DNA from 3 places in the Vibrio pelagius genome. Region 3 is predicted to be linked to each of the others. Evidence: predicted binding sites of a transcription regulator. Region 3 holds the regulator's gene; each other region holds the start of a gene.
What was found. The regulator MetJ, encoded in region 3, represses methionine synthesis genes. The targets are predictions, from matches to a motif close to TTAGACNTNTANANGTCTAA.
Positions count from the first base shown of each region.

Region 1: metK (methionine adenosyltransferase) is a predicted target of MetJ. The motif match lies at 2,092-2,111, and genes of this name have one in related genera.
Region 2: metA (homoserine O-acetyltransferase MetA) is a predicted target of MetJ. The motif match lies at 6,406-6,425, and genes of this name have one in related genera.

Region 1 covers NZ_AP025503.1:2,726,867-2,735,194, reverse strand. Annotated here, with positions in the region: gene vsple_RS11950 (DUF2189 domain-containing protein) at 1-491, opposite strand, end outside; gene metK (methionine adenosyltransferase) at 847-2,001, opposite strand; gene tkt (transketolase) at 2,350-4,344, shown strand; gene epd (erythrose-4-phosphate dehydrogenase) at 4,526-5,560, shown strand; gene vsple_RS11930 (phosphoglycerate kinase) at 5,712-6,875, shown strand; gene fbaA (class II fructose-bisphosphate aldolase) at 7,028-8,104, shown strand.
Region 2 covers NZ_AP025503.1:1,770,607-1,778,934, forward strand. Annotated here, with positions in the region: gene hxsC (His-Xaa-Ser system radical SAM maturase HxsC) at 1-408, opposite strand, end outside; gene hxsB (His-Xaa-Ser system radical SAM maturase HxsB) at 401-1,798, opposite strand; gene hxsD (His-Xaa-Ser system protein HxsD) at 1,795-2,070, opposite strand; tRNA gene vsple_RS07575 (tRNA-Val) at 2,805-2,881, opposite strand; tRNA gene vsple_RS07580 (tRNA-Val) at 2,918-2,994, opposite strand; gene vsple_RS07585 (DUF2726 domain-containing protein) at 3,146-3,808, opposite strand; gene vsple_RS07590 (M20/M25/M40 family metallo-hydrolase) at 4,081-5,187, shown strand; gene vsple_RS07595 (DUF3859 domain-containing protein) at 5,284-5,706, opposite strand; gene vsple_RS07600 (ATP-binding protein) at 5,797-6,165, opposite strand; gene metA (homoserine O-acetyltransferase MetA) at 6,449-7,390, shown strand; gene pilW (type IV pilus biogenesis/stability protein PilW) at 7,567-8,301, shown strand.
Region 3 covers NZ_AP025503.1:2,916,077-2,924,404, reverse strand. Annotated here, with positions in the region: gene vsple_RS13010 (SPOR domain-containing protein) at 1-357, opposite strand, end outside; gene cytR (DNA-binding transcriptional regulator CytR) at 479-1,483, opposite strand; gene priA (primosomal protein N') at 1,718-3,919, opposite strand; gene rpmE (50S ribosomal protein L31) at 4,242-4,460, shown strand; gene vsple_RS12990 (malic enzyme-like NAD(P)-binding protein) at 4,668-5,954, shown strand; gene metJ (met regulon transcriptional regulator MetJ) at 6,135-6,455, opposite strand; gene vsple_RS12980 (O-succinylhomoserine (thiol)-lyase) at 6,665-7,849, shown strand; gene vsple_RS12975 (bifunctional aspartate kinase/homoserine dehydrogenase II) at 7,849-8,328, shown strand, end outside.

The DNA.
Region 1 (8,328 bases), 190 kb from region 3:
AATTCAGCCAGCGGTGCTCCTTGCACTGACGGGTATAGAGCATGCAGTAGAGCAGCGATTCTCATCCAGAAAATCATCGCAACCATCAATACAATCGCAAATGCCCATTGGTGGGTTGAGTTGCGAGTGATGGCCTTCATTGAATGGAATAAACTGGCGTTGTGGCCTTTCTCTCTCTCCCAACTAGCGTCATATAAGCCGAGAGCCAAAAACGGCCCAATCAGCATGTAGACAATCAGGCTCGGCATAACCACTAGGTATGTGCCTTGCCATTGCACCAGCTGAACAATCGCAACGGCAGCGGCCATAAAACATAAGCCATAGAATGCGCTGATCATCGGCATTCGCACTAGATCGTGAAGCGCGAGTGAGAGCCAATGAAAGGGCGCAGAAATACTGACTTGGTTGCATGGAATAGTGCGAGCGTATTCACTGTCACTCACCCTATTTTTGTCTTTTTTAAAATCGGATGGATTTGCGGTACGAGGCATAACTTCCCCTTAGTTAACATAACGTCCTGGATTCAACCTCATTTGTCCTCACAGCGGCTGGCAGCGAGTCATCTTGGTTGAGCTGTTATTGAAATATCATGTCCTAGAGAGCCGTCTCGCGTTGCCTAACGGGGTGTAATTTAACCAGTTGTTGCACCAAATGTGAGCTTGATCGCCTAGGAGTACTTTAACTATTGTCACTACTGCTAAAAAACACAAATTATCCGAGATGTTTTTGAGTGGAATTTTATTAGAGAAATTGACGAAATATGGCAGGGAGTTAGAGGTAACTGCATAAAAATAAAGCCCTTACTGGCGGGTAAGGGCTTTTGGAAATTTTTTGCTTGGCGCGAAATTATTTTAGGCCAGCAAAGTCAGCTAGGATTGCTGCTTTGTCGGTTGCTTCCCAAGGGAACTCTTCGCGACCGAAGTGGCCGTAAGCTGCTGTCTGCTTATAGATCGGTTGAAGAAGGTTCAGCATCTCTTGCAGGCCGTATGGACGTAGGTCGAAGTTTTGACGAACGGCTTCAATGATGATGTCGTGAGATACTTTTTCAGTACCGAAAGTCTCAACCATGATAGATGTTGGATCAGCAACACCGATAGCGTAAGAAAGTTGGATTTCACAACGGTCTGCCATGCCAGCCGCAACGATGTTTTTAGCAACGTAACGAGCTGCGTAAGCTGCGCTGCGGTCAACCTTTGATGGATCTTTACCAGAGAATGCGCCACCACCGTGACGAGCTGCACCGCCGTACGTATCTACGATGATTTTACGACCCGTTAGACCACAGTCACCCATTGGACCACCGATAACGAAACGGCCGGTTGGGTTGATGAAGAAGTTAGTGTCTTTAGTAATCCACTCTGAAGGTAGTACTGGCTTGATGATCTCTTCCATTACTGCTTCACGTAGGTCAGGTGTTGTTACTGAATCACAGTGCTGAGTTGAAAGAACAACAGCGTCTATACCAACGATCTTGCCTTGGTCGTATTGGAAAGTAACTTGTGATTTCGCATCTGGACGAAGGAAATCTAGCTTGCCGCTCTTACGCACTTCAGCTTGTTTTTTAACAAGTAGGTGAGAGTAAGTAATTGGTGCTGGCATTAGGATTTCAGTTTCGTTTGTTGCGTAACCGAACATGATGCCTTGGTCACCTGCACCTTGCTCTTTAGGGTCAGCTTTATCAACACCTTGGTTGATGTCTGGAGACTGCTTACCAATTGTATTTAGTACAGCACAAGAGTCAGCATCAAAGCCCATGTCAGAGTGAACGTAACCAATTTCACGAACGGTTTCACGAGTGATCTCTTCGATATCAACCCATGCAGACGTTGTTACTTCACCGCCAACCATAACCATGCCCGTTTTCACGTATGTCTCACAAGCAACACGTGCTTTAGGATCCTGTTCTAAGATGGCATCAAGAACAGCATCAGAGATTTGGTCTGCAATTTTATCTGGATGGCCTTCTGAAACAGATTCAGAAGTGAAAAGGTGCTTAGCCATGAGAGCTCCACTTTTAGTATTAGGTGCAAAGTTTCTATCTGCGTCGCAGAGGGTTGCGCCGAGATCAAATTCAATAATTTCTGTAGGTGTTTCTACATCTAGACGTCTATTCTAAATTCCAACGGTCGAATTACAAGCTCTTTTTTATGATATGTCATAACCAAACGATTGCTTTCTCACTTATGCTAGTCCGTTAAAAACTAGGGAAATGTTGTAAAAGTGCGAAAACTGACCTTGAAAACCTCAGCAAAACGTTTGCAGTCACCATAGGCGTTTGAGAGAATAACCGCGCTAACAACTAGCAATTATTTCTCATTTTTCAAATCGCTTATGCACTCAGGAGCAGACATGCCTTCTCGTAAAGATCTCGCAAATGCAATCCGCGCACTTAGTATGGACGGTGTTCAACAAGCTAATTCAGGCCACCCAGGCGCACCTATGGGTATGGCTGACATCGCTGAAGTTCTTTGGCGTGGTCACTTGAACCACAACCCAGCAAATCCAGAGTGGGCAGACCGCGACCGTTTTGTACTGTCAAACGGCCACGGTTCAATGCTAATTTACTCTCTGCTTCACCTAAGCGGTTATGAGCTATCTATTGAAGATCTTAAGAACTTCCGTCAACTTCACTCTAAGACGCCAGGTCACCCAGAGTATGGCTACGCACCGGGTATCGAAACGACAACAGGTCCTCTAGGCCAAGGTATCACTAACGCAGTTGGTATGGCGATGGCTGAGAAAGCATTGGCTGCTCAGTTCAACAAAGAAGGCCACGACATCGTTGACCACTTCACTTATGCATTCATGGGTGATGGCTGTCTGATGGAAGGTATCTCTCACGAAGCATGTTCTCTAGCTGGTACGCTAGGTCTTGGTAAGCTTATCGCTTTCTGGGATGACAACGGCATCTCTATCGATGGTGAAGTTGAAGGTTGGTTCTCTGACGACACGCCTAAGCGTTTTGAAGCATACGGCTGGCACGTAATCCCAGCGGTAGACGGTCACGATATCGAAGCAATCAACGCTGCAATCGTTGCTGCTAAAGCAGACCCGCGTCCAACGCTTATCTGTACTAAAACGATCATCGGTTTTGGTTCTCCAAACAAATCAGGCTCTCACGACTGTCACGGCGCACCACTAGGTCACGACGAAATCGCAGCAACGAAAGAAGCACTAGGCTGGGCTCACGGTCCATTTGAAGTTCCAGCAGACATCTACGCTGAGTGGGATGCAAAAGAAGCAGGTGCTGAGAAAGAAGCGGCTTGGAACGCGAAATTTGACGCGTACGCGGCGGCTTACCCAGCAGAAGCAGCAGAGCTTAAGCGTCGTCTGAATGGCGAACTACCAGCAGAGTGGGAAGAGAAAGCAAACCAAATCATTGCTGATCTTCAAGCAAACCCTGCTGATATCGCATCACGTAAAGCATCTCAAAACGCACTAGAAGCGTTTGGTCAAATGCTTCCAGAATTTATGGGCGGCTCTGCTGACCTAGCACCTTCGAACCTAACTATGTGGTCTGGTTCTAAGTCTCTAGAAGCAAATGACTTCTCTGGTAACTACATCCACTACGGTGTACGTGAATTCGGTATGACGGCGATCATGAACGGTATCGCACTACATGGTGGTTTCGTTCCTTACGGCGCAACATTCCTAATGTTCATGGAATACGCACGTAACGCAATGCGCATGGCTGCTCTGATGAAAGTTCAGAACATCCAAGTTTACACGCACGATTCTATCGGTCTTGGCGAAGATGGCCCAACTCACCAACCTGTTGAGCAAATGGCATCACTTCGTCTAACACCGAACATGAGCACATGGCGTCCATGTGACCAGGTTGAGTCTGCAGTGGCTTGGAAACTGGCTATCGAGCGTAAAGACGCACCAACGTCTCTAATCTTCTCTCGTCAAAACCTTGCACAACAACCTCGTGATGCAGAGCAAGTAGCGAACATCGCAAAAGGTGCTTACATCCTGAAAGATTGTGAAGGTAAGCCAGAGCTTATCCTTATCGCAACGGGTTCTGAGGTTGAGCTAGCAGTAGAAGCGGCGGCGCAACTGACGGCCGAAGGCAAAAAAGTACGCGTTGTTTCAATGCCATCTACTGATGCATTCGACAAGCAAGACGCGGCTTACCGCGAAGAAGTTCTACCGTCAGACGTAACAGCACGTATCGCTATTGAAGCGGGTATTGCTGACTTCTGGTACAAGTACGTTGGCTTCGACGGTCGCATCATCGGTATGACAACATTCGGTGAATCTGCACCAGCTGGCGAACTATTCAAGATGTTTGGCTTTACTACTGAGAACGTAGTAAGCACAGCTCAAGAGCTTCTAGCTTAATGTGAGTTATCCACGAAGGCCTGAGTGCTGAAGTGAAAATAGAGAACCGAGCTCTGAGTAGCTCGGTTTTTTATTGGTTGTCATGAATTATTTTTAGCGAGTTAGATCACTCAACTAATGCCTTTTAGGTAGGATTCGGTTATCATCTGTTGCACGAAATTTTGGTTAGATGTATGGAACTATGCTAAAAGTCGCAATCAACGGATTTGGAAGAATAGGGCGCAATGTTCTAAGAGCGCTTTATGAAAGTGGCAAAAGCCAACAAATCAAAGTCGTCGCAGTTAATGAGTTAGCACAACCTGATGCTATGGCTCATCTGCTTCAATACGACACCAGTCACGGCCGTTTCGGCAAGAAAATCTCGAACGATCAAGAGCATATTTATATTCATCATGAAAGTGGTGAAATCGACAGTGTTCGTATTCTCCATTTAGCTGAAATTGACCTACTCCCTTGGCGCGATCTTGAAGTGGATATCGTGCTGGATTGTACCGGCGTGTATGGTTGTCGTGCCGATGGCCTCGCTCATATCGAAGCTGGCGCTAAAAAGGTGCTGTTCTCACACCCAGGTGCGAACGACCTCGACAACACCATTATCTACGGTGTTAACCACGATTCTATTAAAGCCAGCGACCGCATTGTTTCCAATGGTTCTTGTACCACCAACTGTATCGTACCTATCATCAAGGTTCTTGATGAGGCGTTTGGTATTGATTCTGGCACTATCACTACGATTCACTCGTCGATGAATGACCAACAGGTGATTGACGCTTACCACTCGGACTTGCGTCGTACTCGAGCGGCAAGCCAATCTATTATTCCGGTCGATACCAAGCTTCATAAAGGTATTGAACGAATCTTTCCGAAATTTTCTAACAAGTTTGAAGCGATTTCTGTGCGAGTACCGACGGTTAACGTTACAGCAATGGATCTAAGTGTCACAATTAATACGAATGTGAAAGTTAATGACGTAAATCAAACCATTGTTAAGGCATCTCAGTGTACATTACACAACATCGTTGACTATACTGAAGCACCGCTTGTATCCATCGACTTTAATCACGATCCTCATAGCGCGATTGTGGATGGTACTCAAACCAGAGTGAGCAACGGCCACTTAGTAAAAATGCTAGTGTGGTGTGATAATGAATGGGGCTTTGCAAACCGAATGCTGGATACGGTACTTGCAATGCAGGCTTCCGAAGGCGAGAAGTAGAGCCCGGACGCAAATATGCGGATTATTTATTTTTAAGCTTGAAATAAATCCCAAGTATCCACATATTATGACCAGTTGAAGAATTTATAGGCTTAGCAGGGTTGCTGAGTTTCCAAAACTTTATATTTATTTAAATTTGAGAGGACAAATCATGTCTGTGATCAAGATGACTGACCTGGAACTAGCAGGTAAACGCGTATTTATCCGTGCTGACCTAAACGTACCAGTAAAAGACGGTAAAGTAACTTCAGATGCTCGTATCCTTGCATCTCTACCAACTATCAAGCTTTGTCTAGAAGCTGGTGCAAAAGTAATGGTTACTTCACACCTTGGTCGCCCAACGGAAGGCGAGTACAACGAAGAGTTCTCTCTACAACCTGTAGTTAACTACCTAAACGACGCACTAGACTGCGAAGTTAAACTAGCTAAAGACTACCTAAACGGCCTAGAGCTAAACGCTGGTGAGCTCGTTGTTCTAGAAAACGTTCGCTTCAACAAAGGCGAGAAGAAGAACGAAGAAGAGCTATCTAAAGCATACGCATCTCTATGTGACATCTTCGTAATGGATGCATTCGGTACGGCTCACCGTGCACAAGCATCTACTCACGGCGTTGGTACTTACGCTCCTGTAGCGTGTGCTGGTCCTCTTCTTGCTGCTGAGCTAGAAGCACTAGGTAAAGCAATGGACAACCCAGAGCGTCCACTTGTGGCTATCGTTGGTGGTTCTAAAGTTTCTACTAAACTGACGGTTCTTGAGTCTCTATCTAAAGTTGCTGACCAACTTGTTGTTGGTGGTGGTATCGCGAACACCTTCATCGCTGCGGAAGGCCATAACGTAGGTAAGTCTCTATACGAAGCAGACCTAGTTGAAACCGCTCAAAAGCTAATGAAAGAGTGTGCTATCCCAGTTGCAACTGACGTAGCATGTGCAAAAGCATTCGATGAGAACGCAGAAGCTGAAATCAAGCACGTTTCTGAAGTTGCAGACGACGACATGATCTTTGACCTAGGTCCAGAATCAACAGCGGCTCTAGCTGAAATCATCGGCAACGCTAAAACTATCCTTTGGAACGGTCCTGTAGGCGTATTCGAGTTCAAGAACTTCGAAGCGGGTACAGCAGGTATCTCTAAAGCAATCGCTGAGTCTGCAGGTTTCTCTGTAGCAGGTGGTGGTGACACGCTAGCAGCTATCGACAAGTTCGGTATCAAAGCTGACGTTTCTTACATCTCTACTGGCGGCGGTGCTTTCCTTGAGTTCGTTGAAGGTAAAGTACTTCCAGCAGTTGCTATGCTAGAAGAGCGCGCTAAGGCGTAATGAATATGAAGGCGGGTGACTATACCCGCCTTTAACGTTTGCTGCATGTCACACTTTTTTGCTAGAATGGCACAAGTTGTGAGCAAACGTTTGCAAGTTTTTAAACTTAAGTTTTTTAATCTTAAAACGATAGAATAAATAGGACTATTTCCATGTCTAAGATCTTCGATTTTGTAAAACCTGGTGTGATTTCTGGCGATGACGTACAGAAAGTATTTGAAGTAGCAAAAGAGAACAAGTTTGCTCTTCCAGCAGTAAACGTTGTAGGTACAGACTCTGTAAACGCAGTACTAGAAGCAGCTGCAAAAGTTAAGTCTCCAGTTGTTGTTCAATTCTCTAACGGCGGTGCTGCTTTCTTCGCAGGTAAAGGCGTGAAACTTGAAGGTCAAGGCGCTCAAATCCTTGGTGCTGTAGCTGGTGCTAAATACGTACACGCTGTAGCTGAAGCTTACGGTGTTCCAGTTATTCTTCACACTGACCACGCTGCTAAGAAACTTCTTCCTTGGATCGACGGTCTACTAGACGCTGGTGAAGAGTTCTTCGCTCAAACTGGTAAGCCTCTATTCTCTTCTCACATGCTAGACCTTTCTGAAGAGTCTCTAGAAGAGAACATCGAAACATGTGCTAAGTACCTAGAGCGCATGGCTAAAATGAACATGACAATCGAGATCGAACTTGGTTGTACTGGTGGTGAAGAAGACGGCGTTGATAACTCTGATATGGACGCATCTGAGCTTTACACTTCTCCAGAAGACGTTGCTTACGCATACGAGAAACTAAGCGCTGTTTCACACCGTTTCACTATCGCTGCATCTTTCGGTAACGTACACGGTGTATACAAGCCAGGTAACGTTGTTCTAACTCCAACTATCCTACGTGACTCTCAAGCATACTGTGCAGAGAAGTTCGGTATCGCACCTAACGCTCTAAACTTCGTATTCCACGGTGGTTCTGGTTCTACTGAAGCAGAAATCCAAGAGTCTATCGGCTACGGTGTTATCAAAATGAACATCGATACTGATACTCAGTGGGCTACATGGGATGGTATCCGTCAGTACGAAGCTGACAACCGTGACTACCTACAAGGTCAAATCGGTAACCCAACTGGCGAAGACGCGCCAAACAAGAAGTACTACGATCCACGCGTATGGCTACGTGCTGGTCAAACTTCTATGGTTGCTCGTCTTGAGAAAGCATTCGCTGACCTTAACGCTGTAGACGTACTATAATTCTTTCGAATTAGGTCACTCTAAAGTTTTGTAAACCCGCTCTATGAGCGGGTTTTTTTATATCTGATAAAAACTTGTAGGAAATATGTGAAATTCCTAGCGTGCGGTGAATAAATTTCGTAGTCTTTTAGCTATCGGTATTTGTCTTTATGCGTAAGTTTCCTTTATTCAAGAACTTACATAAATATGACTTTGCAATCTGTCAAAGATAGGATATCGTGCCG
Region 2 (8,328 bases), 1.1 Mb from region 3:
ATCAAACCCAAATGCGGCTAGAGCGAGCGCTCCGTATGACAACAACCAGTCATCCCTTTCCTCTCGTGGAGGTTGCGAACAAAATAAGCAAAGGTTATTGCAGCGCTCGGTTACAAGCAGTGTGTTGTGATTGGCTCTTCGCGACAAAATAACCCGCAACTGTCCAAACTGGTTTATGTTAACCACATCGCCATCATCTACAGAATTATGTAATGTCGCATGAGTGATAACACCAACAAAATCGTCACTAGCAGAATTCGGGGGCGCTTGTTGCTCCTTTGCAAGGAAGACCTGTTCTAAGTAACGACTGTCGCTCGTTCCTTTATCTTTGCGGATTTGATAAAACCCTGGGGTCGAAAATCCGTCTTCTTCCAACGAGAATGTATCGGGTCGAATGACGTTACTCATGTAACCACTCCTTAAGCATCTCACCAATGCCGTCTTCTGCGTATAGATGCTTAAGAATTAATGTGAACATTGCTTTGTGATACTGACAAAATCGAGAAAGGCTCTTATCGCCAAGTGGCTCTCCAAAAACACTAATGTTTTGACAAGGGTCTGAGCCACAAAACGGTTGGTATGCACAGGAGGCACATCCCGGATGAACAGAAATAAAAGACTGAGACAATATTGATTTGTACAGACTGTTTGACTCGATGACTGGCTCTTGAATGGTTCCAAGTGAAAAATCGATATCGGGGTTGGTCTTTTGAAGCATCCGAGCCTCATCGCTTCCATATATACGACCATCATAATTGAACATGATACAGTTTAGGATTAGGCCGCTCGGGGATTTTAGGTCTGCGTATCCACTGTAATCCGCATTAAATATTCTTCTAAGGTGAATCAATGCAGAATGTTCGATGATTCTTTCCCCCGCGAGTCGCTTTCGGTTTAAGACCTTCAAGAGTTGTTCATAAAAAGCCATGAACGCCTTAATATCGTACGTCTTTGCATTCCCTTTATTGGCAAAACCGTAAGGGCTTATCGGGCGAACAAACATGTCGGAAAATCCAAGATCACTATGCGCATCGACGATATCTTCAGGCTTTTGCAACAACGCCTCGGTTACGGTGGTAACGGTAGCAACTCTATCCGGACCTAACCTACGTCTAATTTTTTCAACGCCTTGTTTCACCAGTTCAAAGGAATTTCCACCCTTTAATACTCGATTGGAGTTATGTGTGAACGCCCCTCCATCGAGTGAAGTTGAGAAATTAATAGGTTTGTCTTCACTCCATGTCAAAACGTCATCGCTCAGTAGAGAAAGGCTCGTTGCAATTACTATCTCAAACTGGTCGACACCCAGGTTAGAAACCGCCTCCTGATAGATCTTTTGAACGAGATCAAACCTTAAAAGAGGCTCGCCCCCCTGAATTTCCAGCTTGTATGGAGCATTTCCGAGGGAACGGATTCTTTGGAGCAAAAGGGGAATCAAGTCTGGATCTAGATCGTAGTTACTTGCTTTGACAGAGGCTCGGCTCACCTGGCAATAATGGCATGTGTGATCACATCTTAGCGTTGGCACAATCATAAATATGGGATTGAAGTTGAGCGCCGACATTAAGCGTTTTGACATACCCGAAGCGAGAGAGCCAACCGAAGCAGATTTGTATTCGTCATCACAAATAAAGAGCTTTCTTTCAAGCAACTCATCGATAACAGCATCATCGGTGGAGTTTTTATCTATCAGCGAATTGAGTTCCATTCTGTTCAAGTACGCATGAAACCCGGCCAGATTCGTTAATAACGCAATATCAGAGTCAAGAAACTCGAAGTTAAAAGGCAATACGTTCATTTCAATAGCTTCTTCTCAACGGAGCTAAGAACAGCTGCGGATATCCCTTCCAAATAACTACTGGTTTTCTCTGATAGTTTTTCTCGAAGAAGATAGTCATTCAACAGACGTTCGAATTCCAGAATGACACCCTCATCTTGGGAAAAAAAATGAACGGTCCACAGTATGTCTTCATCTGTCAGCTTCCAGGTAGTTATAGGAGACATCCAATACAAAGCCTGCCGGACAACCAACTCTGAGAAACTACTTTTTTCTAATTGATGAACTAACATGCACACACCTATTAATTGGATGAGTTCCCACAAAAGACACGTTAAGTGTGTCGCTAAAGGAGAGCATAACAACTATGTAAAGTGTAAATATACCACCATACGCATACTGGTGATTATGATAAGAGTCGCATTTGAGAAGGTTGTTGGCTATTTAGTTTTGAGGCATAAGTGCATTGGTTTAAGATAATAATTGCAGTGCTTTATGTGAGAAAAGCAACAACTCTCTACTCATTACCTTACTTCGCCACGGTTTAGATATCTGATTTAAAGTCATCCCCTAGCCTTAAGTTCTAAAGATAGCTCCCAAGATGAAGGTCAAAAACACTGTCAACAAAACGCTTGTCGACATTAAGAGCCGCCAATGTTCTGAGCTTATCACCCCATCGAATGAAAACGTATGTCTTTCTGATCCCTTCCTTGACATTCCTCATATCCCCTATCCTGTACTTACAACATGTTAATCATTAAAAAATAGGTCAATCTGTCGACGAGACTTTACTGATGGTCTCGGCTCAAAATCATTTTGGGCACAAATGGGCACAACCGTGCCCAGTCGCGCCCTACAGTATAGGATTCACCAACTAGCCAATGAATAAAGCATACCTATTTATTCATTTTTGTATATTGACACAAAGGGCTTAGCAGAGAAGGTCCTGCTTGTTGGCAGTAGATAGAAATCATTAAACTCAAGAAACAACAAAGCCCCGCATAATGCGAGGCTTTGTCTTTAAATTTGGTGGATCCGGGCGAACTCGAATCGCCGACCCCCGCCATGTCAAGGCGGTACTCTAACCAACTGAGCTACGGATCCAAAATGTTGTTCGTTGCATTATTATGCAGTAAGGGATGGTGGGTCCGGGCGAACTCGAATCGCCGACCCCTACCATGTCAAGGTAGTACTCTAACCAACTGAGCTACGGACCCATTCCTTAAGAACGAGAGAGATATTAGCGACACAGCCGAAATGGTGCAAGTAGAAATTTACTTTAAATCAACCGTTTGCTCTATATATCGACAAAGCGTCTTTTTTTTAGACTCTACGAGCTCGTTTTATTGAGTTGGGTCACTAAAATTTCTACTCTTCATCACTTTCGAAAACGACGTTGTAGTTTTCAGTGTAGGTGCAATTGGGTTGGCGGCTACATGTAAAGAAGCGACGACCTTTGTGCTCGCCTTGACTTGCAAGCTTGATGATCATCGGTGAACCACACTTTTTACAAAAGCGAACTTCTTTAGAAGGCTCAATCAAATCAATGTGCGCAGCCAGTAACCTCTTCAAACGGCTTACTTGATAACTGTGCTTAATTGACGCACCGATCAAAGGTAAATTCGCCGATTTACACACGTGAATCAGCAACTTTTCACGGTCTACTTTGCCCTTATTCAGTTCCTTACCGTTATCAAGTTCAATAATGACTCGCGGTTCTAACGTCCTTGGGTCGCAGACAACAAAATCGAAATAGCTACGAGATATCTTATTGTTGGCAATAAACCAATTCTTTTTAGAGTTTGACTTAGCTGGGGTTAACACGCTAGTCATGCTAACTTTGGCGAAGACAGCGCCGTGATTACCAACTGCAGATTTCAAAGCGTTATAAAAAGCGGCTTGCTGCATGTTCAGTAGCGCACCTCTCTTTTGGTAAGCATGATCCTTTGTATCATCATGTTTAACCACATATTTTTGTATGAAGTAAAAGAACACAACCAGAAGAATTACAACAATAAAAATATTCGTCATTTTGCCATTGCTTAACTATGAACTAGAAACGTTAGCGTATGTATAAAAACCTTCGTAGGCAAGTAAAAGCCTCAAAGATATCACTATATAGCTAGCCACATACGTCGGTTCAGCAACAATTGTCGTTCAGATTTTGGGAAATTTAGACGATTCAGAGCATTTTCTTGATTTAACTCAGACAATGGCGCGTCAAGTTGGCGTTATATTGAATTTCCTGTTCCTACAGACCACTATTTCGCAAGAAAAAGTGATCATCATAGTGAGAGTTAAAAATGACTAAAGTTAATGAGCAACGTCTGGTTGAGCACTTTTGCGATCTAGTAAAAATTGACAGCGAATCACGTAACGAAAAAGCGATAGCAGAGGCACTAGCAGAGCAATTAGGTGAGCTTGGTTTCACCGTTCACAAACTGCCTGTACCAGAAGAAGTCTCGAACGGTTTCAATATCTACGCACGCCTAGAGGGTTCACTGGAAGGTAGCACTGTATTTAGCTGTCATATGGATACCGTAACGCCGGGAATTGGTATCGAGCCGATTATCGAAGACGGCATCATTCGTTCCAAAGGCAATACCATCTTAGGTGGTGACGACAAATCAGGCATCGCTGCGATCATGGAAGCAGTACGTTGTATTAAGGCCGAAGGTCTCGAGCACCAAACTATTGAGATTGCGTTTACCGTTTATGAAGAAGGTGGCCTGTTTGGTTCGTTGAACTTTGATATGTCTTTCATCCAATCAGACAACGCTATTGTACTGGATACTGGCGGCCCTATCGGTACTATCGTTAATGCTGCACCAGGCCAGCAAAAAATTGTGGCTAAAATCAAAGGTCGTCCTGCCCACGCAGGTCTAGCACCAGAAGAAGGCATTAGTGCGATTCAAGTTGCGGCTGACGCTATCACTAAGATGAACTTGCTGCGTATCGATGAAGAGACCACAGCTAACGTAGGTATTGTTGAGGGCGGACAAGCGACGAACATCGTAATGCCTGAACTAAAAGTTGTTGCTGAAGCACGCTCATTGAATGGTGATAAATTGACTAACCAAGTCAACCACATGATCTCGACTTTTGAAGAGAGTGCTAGGCAGTTTGGTGCTGAAGTGGAAATCGAATCAACTCGCGCATACGACGCCTTTGTTATTGCCGATGATCACCCGCACATCCTGTCAATTAAATCAGCATTCGAAAAGTTAGGCGTTACTGCTGCAACCAAAGGTACTGGTGGTGGTAGTGATGCAAACAACTTTAACGCGAAAGGTTTAACCACCGTTAATCTGTCAACAGGTATGGCGAAAGTACATACAACTGAAGAGTACATCGCAGTTAAAGATATGGTTGCAATCACTGAGTTTGTTGTTACCTACGTAACACAGTAGCCCAGAATTGTTTAAAGGACCGAAAAGTCGGAAAAGCCAAGCGTTACAGCTTGGCTTTGTTGTTTCAATGGAGCTTCGCGAATCTACAGCAATAGCTTAGAACCCTCGCCTTTTCCAAAATTGACCTTCATCTTTCGCAACTAAATCAAAGGTCTTGTCAGCTATCACTCTCCCCTTAAGCTCGACGGTCATTCTCCATTTACCAATCTTATTGTCGATAGGCGCCCAAATCGTATCACCGAGATAAAAGTCCCAGTCATTGCTTCCGACATACTCTTCACCATCGAATGGCTCAAGCACTTCTCCTTTGTCGGTGGTGATATTGGGGTGATAGATGCAGTATCGGATCTTTTCACCTTTGGCCTTTTTGATGTTGATGATATACCCAAACTCTACATCGATTTCTGCTTCGACTCGATGAGTGAACTCCTGAATCTTAGGTAGATCTTTAGATTTTGAATCCCAAGTCGAGTAGATACCATAGGAAGTCATATCCACGACAACAGAACGTTTTGCCATTGTTCAATTAACCTTTAACTGTTTTCTTCATTTGTCTTCATACAAAAAGACACTTTGGGTCATCGAGTTCGTTCGATGGTAAAGATTTTATTACTCTTGCCAATCTTTCTTCATGCGTGCAACCACTGACTCAGGCACTTCGTGGATATTGCCATACTGTTCACGGCACACCTCAATAACCAGTTCAGCACCATGTTTGCGTGCCATGTTTCGATACGCTTTCATCTCCCATCGCTTAACGAACGTGTTCGAAACCACCACATCGAGCCCTTGTTTTAGGGCATCCTCCGCACGTTTTTGGCACCACTCGTGTGCTTTGGGTAGTAAAGCCGGATCAAAGCAGTAATCACCATCACGACTTACAAAGTACATATCGGCTTCTACATGGAAGGCATCAAGAGATTTTGCTTTTGTCGACTTACCCGAACCAGGTAAGCCTCGAATTAAGATAAGTTTCAAACTTTTGCTCAACGGCTATCAAAATAATAGAAAACAGGATGTTAACGCATCTGAGTTCAGAATCATAAACCTAGATCACCAAGAATCGGTTCGCGCAGAAAAGGCACCCTTGGTGCATTCACCTGCTCCAACATAGTTTCCGTCGCTACATAGGTGAAGTGAATACTTAGCAAGCTCAATAACGAAATATATACAAAGGTGCGTTTTGTATGTCGACAAGCGTCACAATATATTATAGATTTAGAAGTATAGACGTCTAAATATCTAGCTTAGGGAGAAAGCTGTGCCTATTCGCATTCCAGACCAATTGCCAGCGAGCGATGTACTTCGTCAAGAAAACATCTTTGTTATGCCGCTATCAAGAGCATCGACACAGGAAATTCGTCCACTTCGAGTCTTGATCCTCAACCTAATGCCAAAGAAGATTGAAACCGAAACTCAATTTTTACGCCTACTTTCGAATAGCCCACTGCAAGTGGATGTAGAGCTCTTGCGCATTGACGACAGGCCAAGCAAAAACACACCGACTGAACACCTTGATAACTTTTATCGTCAATTTGAGATGGTAAAAAATCGTAACTTTGATGGACTGATCATCACAGGCGCACCACTAGGTTTGGTTCAGTTTGAAGATGTGATCTACTGGGACCACCTAAAAACCATCATGGAGTGGGCTAATAAACACGTAACCTCGACCCTTTATGTTTGTTGGGCGGCGCAGGCAGGTTTAAAACTGCTTTATGATTTACCAAAACGAACTCGCAAAGAGAAGCTATCTGGAGTTTATCACCATGAAATTCATAACCCCTATCACCCGATACTACGAGGCTTTGACGACACCTTCTTAGCACCACATTCTCGTTATGCAGACTTCTCACCAGAATACTTATCAGACCATACGGATCTCGATATTCTGGCGACATCTGACATCGCAGGTGTCTACTTAGCGGCCACCAAAGACAAGCGAAATGTGTTCGTTACTGGGCATCCAGAATACGACGCTCATACACTTCACAATGAATACGTTAGAGACCTTGGCGAAGGGATGGAGCCGGTTATTCCGATCAACTACTATCCTAACAACAACCCGGATAACAAGCCTATTGCGAGCTGGCGCAGTCACGGACACCTTCTATTTTCAAACTGGCTAAACTATTGCGTTTATCAACAAACGCCATACGATCTGGATCATTTCAGCGAAGAAAACTTCACCAAAGACGACTGATTTATCTTGGCTGTGTTTTCATACTGGCACATTGATTCGAGCCGTTTGTCACCACTCTATTTTTAGTCAGTAACAAACGGCCTTTTTATGGTGAGTGGATCGCATTACCTCGCCTTTTTACCAATCAGCGGCTCGAGTTCTCCTATGATGTTTTAGTATTTAAAAGGAGCCTTTCAATGCCTTCACTCAAGCTAGCTAACCTATCCTCTTTCCTAGTTTTATTTGCGCTTACCGGCTGTGTATCAGTGACCGAAGGTGAGTCAAAAAAAGTTGAAGCCAATCCAATCGCAATGTCCGAGTCTAGAATCGCTCTTGGCCTAGGTTACATGGAACAAGAGAATATGGTTAGAGCACGAGAGAATCTCGAACTGGCAATTCAACATGCTCCGAGCTATTACCGCGCTCGTCTCTCGATGGCGCATTACTATGAAAAAGTAGGCGAAGTCGATGAAGCAATGAAAGAATATAAGAGCGCACTGCGACTGGATTCGAACAACGGTAACGTTCTTAACAACTACGGTACTTTTCTGTGTAAACAAGGTAACTACGACCAAGCCGACCGCTACTTCAATAAAGCCATTGACCAGCCTTTCTATTATCTGGTTTCGGCAAGCTATGAGAACGCAGGGTTTTGCGCGCTAAAGTCAGGTGATAGGGAACAGGCCAAATACTACTTCACTCGCGCTCTTGACCATGAGCCCAACCGCATCAAGTCGACGCTCCAACTAGCAAAAATTGAGGTGTCACAACGAGAGTTTCGAGATGCAAGATTACGCTTGTTTAAGTTCCACCAGCGTTATGGATATCAAATCCCCTCTTTGCAGATCTTAGTGGAGCTGGAATCAAAAGCAGGTAACCACGCGTTGCGTGATAAATACCAATCGATGCTTGATGAGATGAAAGTTTCCTAAAAAGCGATATCTATTAAAAAGCCGATG
Region 3 (8,328 bases):
TTCAGCTTGAGCTGAGGTTTTGTACGCACCACACTGCATGATGTATGGTATCTTAGAAATCTGCTGCTCTTTGGCTTTGACTTCTACCTCTCGGCTAGGCAAGGTTTCTACGTAATCCCACTTCTCCTCGGGTGGTGGTGGGATAACCTTGGCTGGCTTAGGTTTCGGCTTGGGCTTAGTCACCACAGTTGGCGGTGGCGGCTCAGGATCATTGCTTAACAGATACAAGCCGTAGCCAAAGCCACCAGCCAGTAAGATCGCCAAAAGACCGCTACGCCAAGGTTTTCGGCGAGGGGCAGGTTTTTTAGCCGTGCGTTTATTTCCACGGCCGCGCTTTACATAATCTCTATTAGCCACAAGTCTTTCAAATGTTAGTGATTCTGCACTCATGGTAATCCAGAATGCGCGAGGATAATAGTGCAGAAATGGAAGCGGCACATCAAAATGTGCCGCAGATTTATGAGTCTATTTTCATGGATTACATGCGCGGTGGTGCCGTACTCCCACGAACGACCAGTTTCGCTTCAAGCAGACGAGAGCCAGCTTGAACATCATTGCCTTTGAGCATATCAAGCATCATCAACATCGCCTGACGTCCAATCTCGTAACGGGGTTGGGAAATCGTTGTCAACGGTGGATCGCAGTATTGGGCAAACTGAATATCATCGAAGCCGACAATCGATAGATCGTGTGGAACGCGCAGACCTAGTTTCTTCGCCTCTTGAATCGCACCAATTGCCATTGCGTCATTGTGACAGAAAATAGCGGTTGGTTGCTCTGGCAGTGCAAGCAGTTGGCGAACGGCTTGTGCACCCGCTTCAAAGGTAAAGTCACCGACCGTGCTGTAGGCTGGGTTCATGGTAACCCCTGCGCGGCGCAGTGCTTGTTGATAGCCTTGTTGGCGGAATTGGCAGAGAGTTGCTGATGTCGGGCCTGAGATCTGAGCGATACGCTTATGACCCAGCTGAGCTAGGTAGTTCACCGCTTCAAATGCCGAGGTCAGGTTATCGATATGTACCGTTGGTAGCTCAAGCTCTGGAGCGAATTCACACGCCATAACCATTGGTGGCAGGTTTTTCTGCTCGGCTTTGCTGACGTCAAATGGGTGGTCGGTTCCCAGTAGCAGCATACCGTCTGCTTGCTTGGTGAAGACCAAGTTTACGAACGAGCTCTCACGCTTTTTCTGTTGTCCGCTATCACCTAGAAGCACCAAGTAGTCGTTTTCAACGGCAGCGTCTTCAATACCGCGAATGATTTCAGCGAAGTAGGGATCACAGATATCAGGAACGATGGTGATGATGGTTTTAGATTCGTTGCGACGTAAGTTTCTAGCTAAAGTGTTGGGTGAGTATCCAGCTTCGAGTACCGCTGTTTCAACTCGCTTTCGAGTCGTCACCGATACTTTTTCAGGGTTCATCAGCGCTCGCGATACTGTCGCTGTTGATACACCTGCCAACTGGGCAACATCCTTCATTGTCGCCATAAAATAAACCCTCTCTAATTCCTTTATTGCCTCTGACTAAGGCGTGAATAATTATATAATTGATTGATATTATGAAAGTGTTGCTAACACTTTTTTTATTGCAATATTTTATGTGTTTAGCCAATACAAAGTTACGGCTAGATTAACAAAAATCACATGACTAGTGTGAATCTGATCACGATAAATATGAAATTTCCGTGAATAAACTTATCAGTAATTTTAAGCGAGTATGGTTTAACTGAGATCTTGTGGCTCGATGTCGAGCGACCAACGTACCTTTTTTGCGAGTGGCAACATATTTATGGCAGGTTTCGCACTCATGAGTAACTTCTGCATAAGTGAGCGAGTTTGGGTTTGCAAAATCAACTGCCAACGAGATTTTCCTGCACGTTTAGCCAGTGGCGCTGGAGTAGGGCCAAGCACCATACAGAACTGATCAAACAGTGGGTGCGATTCTAAGGTGTGACGCACCTGCCTTAAGAACTCTTCAACAAGATGTGGGTCATTGGCTTCCGCACGAAATAGCGTCATAAAAGTATAGGGCGGCAGCATCGCCTGTTTACGCTCGGCGAGAGCAGTCTGAGCAAAGTGGTTGTAATCTTTATGTAGCAACGCCTGCAGTAACCCATGTTCTGGGTGGTGAGTCTGCAGAATCACTTCACCAGGCTTACTTGCTCGTCCAGCACGGCCTGCGACTTGAATAAACAGTTGAGCTAGGCGTTCTGAGGCCCGAAAGTCACTGCTATATAGCGAACCATCGACGTCGAGCAGCGCGACTAGAGTGACATCGGGAAAGTGGTGCCCCTTGGCCAGCATCTGAGTGCCGATCAAAATCTGGTACTCTCCGCGGCGAATCGACTCTAAGGCACTCTCTAGGCTGCCCTTGCGACGGGTGCTATCACGGTCAATACGTATGGTTTTGTATTCAGGGAACAGTTGACCAAGTTGTGTTTCGAGCTGCTCGGTGCCGACACCTACGGTAACCAGATTGGCTGAGCCACACCCTTGGCAATGATGAATAATATGTTGCTGAGAGCCACAGTGGTGACAGCGCATCTCATTACTGTATTGATGATAGGTGTAGTAGGCGTCACAGCGTTTACACTCTGCCGTCCAGCCACAGTCATGACACATCAATGCTGGAGAGAAGCCACGACGATTTAAGAACAGCATCACTTGGTTGCCAGATTTGAGATGTTTTTGCATCTCAGCAATCAAAGGCGCTGAAAGGCCACTCTCAAGATACTCCCCCTTAACATCGAGCACCTTGTTGGTGGTCGGAACGGCTGCACCTGCACGTGAGCTCAGCGTTAGATGGCCATACTTACCAATTTGTGCATTGTGTAGAGTTTCAAATGCAGGCGTTGCAGAGCCAAGCACAATCGGAATCTGCGCTTTGTGGGCGCGCATGATAGCAACATCACGCGCATGGTAACGCAGGCTGTCTTGTTGCTTATATGACGCGTCATGCTCTTCGTCGACAATAATGATGCCGAGGTCAGCAAACGGCGTAAATAGAGCCGAACGAGTGCCAATCACAATGCCCGCAATCTTATCTCGAGCAGATAGCCATGCGTTTAGGCGTTCAGAGTCATTTAACCCCGAGTGCACCACTTCAATAGGTACGTTAAAGCGTTTTTTAAAGCGGTTGATGGTTTGCGGGGTCAGACCGATTTCTGGAACCAGAACCAGAGCTTGTTTGCCTTGTTCTAGCACCGGTTTAATCATATTTAAGTAAACTTCGGTTTTGCCCGAACCAGTAACACCTTCTAATAGGAAACAACCGAACTCGGTTTGGCTATTCACCGTCGCAATCGCGATCGCCTGCTCTTCATTAAGCTTTGGTTTGTCTTGGTCGTTTTCAAGATCGCTTGGCCATGCATAACGGGTCGGCTTTTTCTCGCGAGACTCTATCCAGCCTTTCTCTTCCAGGGTTTTGAGTACCGAGCTTGAGATCTCTTGGTCAATAAACTCTTGATGTGGAATAGGGCCATTTTCAAGCAAGTGCATGACTTTGGCTTGCTTGACTGCGCGTCCAAAGCCTTGCATCAACTGATCTTTACCTTGTGGTGTGATTTGCCACTCGACCAGTGTCGCGAAGTCTGCGGGTTTACCTTTACGCAATGCGCTTGGCAGGGCGTTAGCAAAGGTTTCGCCTAATGGATACTGATAGAACTGGCTGCACCATACTAACAAGGAATAGACCGAGTCAGGCCATACAGGTTGATTGTCGAGTAGAGACTTAATCGACTTAAGTTTGTCAAATTCAAACTCAGACTCATTGACCAGAGCCGTGACAATACCAGTCAGAGTTTGACGACCAAACGGAACCGAGACGCGTCCACCAATAATAGGAAACAAATGACCTGGGATTTTGTAGTCAAACTGTTTATCTAAAGGGACTGGCAGAGCCACTCGGGCAATTGTTGGACGCATAAATTCGCTTGTTAATTCTGGAGAGTGCAGGGCAACCAGTCTAAAGGATAAGGGCACTAAATTCGAGAAGCAGTTTGTTTGCTAAAGTCGGTGATGGCGCTACGCAAAGCATAAAAAGGCAATATAAGAAGAAATCCTGCAATAGTGGCGAAAAAATCATCCAAACTGGTTGATCCTACCTAACAGATTCATTACTATACTGCGCCTTAAAGGTATGGCTTCATCACGTTTTCGTGAGGTGCGGTGTCTTTATTTCTTTTTAAACTACGTGTGGTGTGCGGCTTAGAATCGTATAGCGACACGGCCTACTTGAGGTTATCCCATGAAAGCTGGAATCCACCCAGAATACAAAGCTGTAGCAGCTACTTGCTCTTGCGGCAACACATTTGAATTCAACTCTACTCTAGGTAAAGAGTCTATCCACCTAGACGTATGTGACAAATGTCACCCATTCTACACTGGTAAGCAACGTATCGTTGATACAGGCGGCCGTGTAGATCGCTTCAACAAGCGTTTCGGTGCTCTATCTAGCAAGAAGTAATTCTCGCTTAGTAGACATGAAAAAGGACACTTCGGTGTCCTTTTTTGTTATCTGGCATTTAGTAATTTCAACTGGGCACTGGTCTTATTAGTAGTGAATTCTCGTTTTTTAGTGAGACAGGGGGCTTTACCACCTAGGAACTTTGAAGTACATCCATTAATATAAAACGGATTCCCCCAATAATAATACTCTAGGAAACCTACACCCATGTCTGATGACACTCTCCAACCTCAATCTGAAGAACTATCACCTCAAGAACAATTCCGTCAGCAAGCTCTTGATTATCATGAGTTCCCAATTCCTGGCAAAATTGCCGTTGAACTGACAAAATCTGCAAATTCTGCAGAAGATCTGGCCCTTGCTTACAGCCCAGGTGTGGCTGAGCCAGTTCGTGAAATCGCACAGAACGTGGATAACGTTTACAAGTACACAGGTAAAGGCAACATGGTTGCAGTTATCTCTAACGGTACGGCGATTCTTGGCCTAGGTAACCTAGGTCCTATTGCTTCTAAACCAGTAATGGAAGGTAAAGCGCTACTGTTTAAGCGTTTTGCAGGTTTAGATTCTATCGATATTGAAGTAAAACACCGCACAATCGATGAGTTCGTAGATACAGTAGCGAACATTGCCGATACATTCGGTGGCATCAACCTAGAAGACATCAAAGCACCAGACTGTTTTGAAATTGAACGCCGTCTAATCGAGCGTTGTGATGTTCCTGTATTCCACGATGACCAGCACGGTACTGCGATCGTAACAGCTGCGGGTATGTTGAATGCGATTGAGCTTCAAGGTAAGAAGCTGGAAGAGTGTAAGATTGTTTGTTTGGGTGCAGGTGCAGCGGCAGTTGCATGTATGGAACTGCTGATCAAGTGTGGCGCGCAGCGTGAGAAGATCTACATGCTAGACCGCAAAGGTGTGATTCACACTCGTCGTGACGATCTGAACGAATACAAGCAACTGTTCGCGAACAACACTGACAAGCGTACTCTAGAAGATGTGATTGAAGGTGCAGACCTATTCCTAGGTGTATCAGGTCCTAACCTGCTACCAGCAGAATCATTGAAGCTAATGGCTGACAAGCCGATCGTATTCGCCTGTTCTAACCCAGATCCAGAAATCAAGCCTGAGCTTGCTCACGAAGTTCGTAGCGACCTTATCATGGGTACTGGCCGTAGTGATTACCCGAACCAAGTCAACAACGTTCTGTGTTTCCCATTCATCTTCCGTGGTGCTCTTGATGTTCGTGCAAGCGAAATCAACGATGCAATGAAGCTAGCGGCAGTGGAAGCGATTCGTGAACTTGCAAAAGAAGAAGTACCTGCAGACGTACTAAAAGCAGCAGGTGCTGATGCACTTGAGTTTGGTAAAGGCTACATCATTCCTAAGCCAATGGATCCACGTCTATTGCCTCGCGTGGCAAAAGCTGTGGCTCAGGCGGCGGTTGATTCAGGTGTGGCTCGTATCGAGATGCCAGCAAACTATATGGCATAGAAGCATATGGCATAGAGACTGGATGGCGTAATCGTCATTTAGTAGAGCGAAGAGAATAATAAAAAACCGACTCATCTGGAGTCGGTTTTTTTATGCCTTAAACTCATGCTGGATGATTTCGGCAATCAATATGGCTCAGCTAAAGCGAATCAAATGTTGAAGGTAGTGACTGAGTTATGATTATTCTTCGTCAAACGCTTCGAACTCAATACCCATCTCTGTCATCAGCTTTTTCACTTCGGCTGGGATATCGTCTGGGCGGTCTTTACGTAGGTCTTCATCTGTTGGTAGAGGCTGACCAGTATATGCATGCAGAAAGGCTTCACACAGTAGCTCACTGTTTGTTGCATGGCGCAGGTTGTTAATCTGGCGGCGGGTACGCTCGTCAGTTAGAACTTTCAGTACCTTTAGAGGGATAGAAACTGTAATTTTCTTTACTTGTTCGCTTTTCTTTCCATGCTCAGCATATGGGCTTATGTATTCACCATTCCAGTCGGCCATTGCGTACCTTCATCACTTTAGTTGTTAGATTAATTTAATAGGGGGGATTTTAGCGGGATTTACCGCCATAAGCAAAGACATATAGACGTCTAGAAGTGTTGACGTCTCATTCTTATGAAAGTAAAGTGAATCACATATATCTAACACAGCCGCCAAACCCCGACAAGCTGCTGTGATTCTCAGACGCCAAAACCTGTAAGGAAACACCTATGAGCAGCCGGAAACCAGCAACCATCGCCGTACGTACTGGTATCGAGTCAGACACTCAACATCATGCCGTTGTTCCACCTATTTATCTGTCGACTAACTATGGTTTTCCCGCTTTTGGTGAAGTGCCTAAGTATGATTACACTCGCTCAGGTAACCCAAACCGTGGCTTATTGGAGACTGCTCTGTTTGAATTGGAGTCTGGTATGGGGGCCGTTGTGACCAACTGTGGTACTTCTGCATTGAACCTTTGGGTTTCCGCTTTCCTTGGTAGTGATGATCTGATTGTGGCGCCACACGACTGCTACGGTGGTACTTACCGCCTTTTCAATACTCGTTCACAAAAGGGTGACTTTAAGGTGCTGTTTGTCGATCAATCGGATCAAGCTGCATTCGATGCTGCGATCGCACTCAAGCCTAAATTGATCTTGTTGGAAACGCCATCAAACCCACTGGTGCGTGTCGTCGACATTGCAGAAACCTGCCGTAAGGCAAAAGAGGTAGGTGCGCTGGTGGCGGTGGATAATACCTTCTTGACTCCTGTGTTCCAAAAGCCTCTAGAGCTGGGTGCTGACTTCGTTATCCACTCAACGACTAAATACATCAATGGACACTCAGATGTGATCGGCGGCGTAGTGATTACTAAGACCGAAGAGCACGCTGAAGAGCTGGCTTGGTGGGGGAACTGCATTGGTGCTACGGGGACACCATTTGATAGCTACATGACGCTACGTGGTATTCGCACACTAGGTGCGCGTATGCGTGTGCATGAAGAGAGCTCTCGTGAGATTCTAACGGCGCTACAGAAACAACCTTTGGTTGATACCATTTATCACCCGAGCCTGCCTGAGCATCCAGGTCATGAGATTGCGAAGAAGCAGCAGTCCGGTTTTGGGTCTATGCTGAGCTTTGAATTTGCTGGTTCTTTCGAGGCACTTAAGCTCTTTGTTGGTGAACTAGAGCTGTTTTCATTGGCAGAGTCTTTGGGTGGTGTTGAGAGCTTGATCTGTCACCCCGCTTCAATGACACACCGCGCAATGGGCGAAGAAGCTTTAGCGGAAGCGGGTGTTTCTCATCAGCTTCTGAGACTCTCAGTCGGCCTTGAAGATGCAGAAGACTTGATTGCGGATCTTGAACAAGCCTTTGCTAAAGCGCAGCAGTTCATCGATAACGGGGAGAACAAGTAATGGCTAACTTTCGCCAATTGCATAAATTTGGTGGTAGCAGCTTGGCAAACCCTGAGTGCTATCAGCGTGTAGTCAGTATTCTCAAAGAGTACTCTAGCGAAACAGACTTGGTAGTGGTGTCTGCGGCAGGCAAAACCACGAACCGATTGATCGAATTTTTAGAGGCGCTGGATAAAGATGGACGTTTGGCTCATGAGTGTCTGCAATCTCTGCGTCAGTTCCAACTCGAGTTGGTTTCAGATCTGTTAGAGGGCGAAGTAGCAGAGCAGTTAACCACAACTCTACAAAGAGAGTTTACGGCTTTAGGTGAATTAACCGCGCCATTAAATGAGGCACAAAAAGCGGCTGTGCTAGGTCATGGTGAAGTGTGGTCGTCTCGCTTACTAGCGGCGCTTTTATGTCAGAGTGATCTCCAAGCTGTAGCGCAAGATGCACGAGATTTTCTGCGTGCCGAAGCGGGTGCTCAGCCAGAGGTGGAT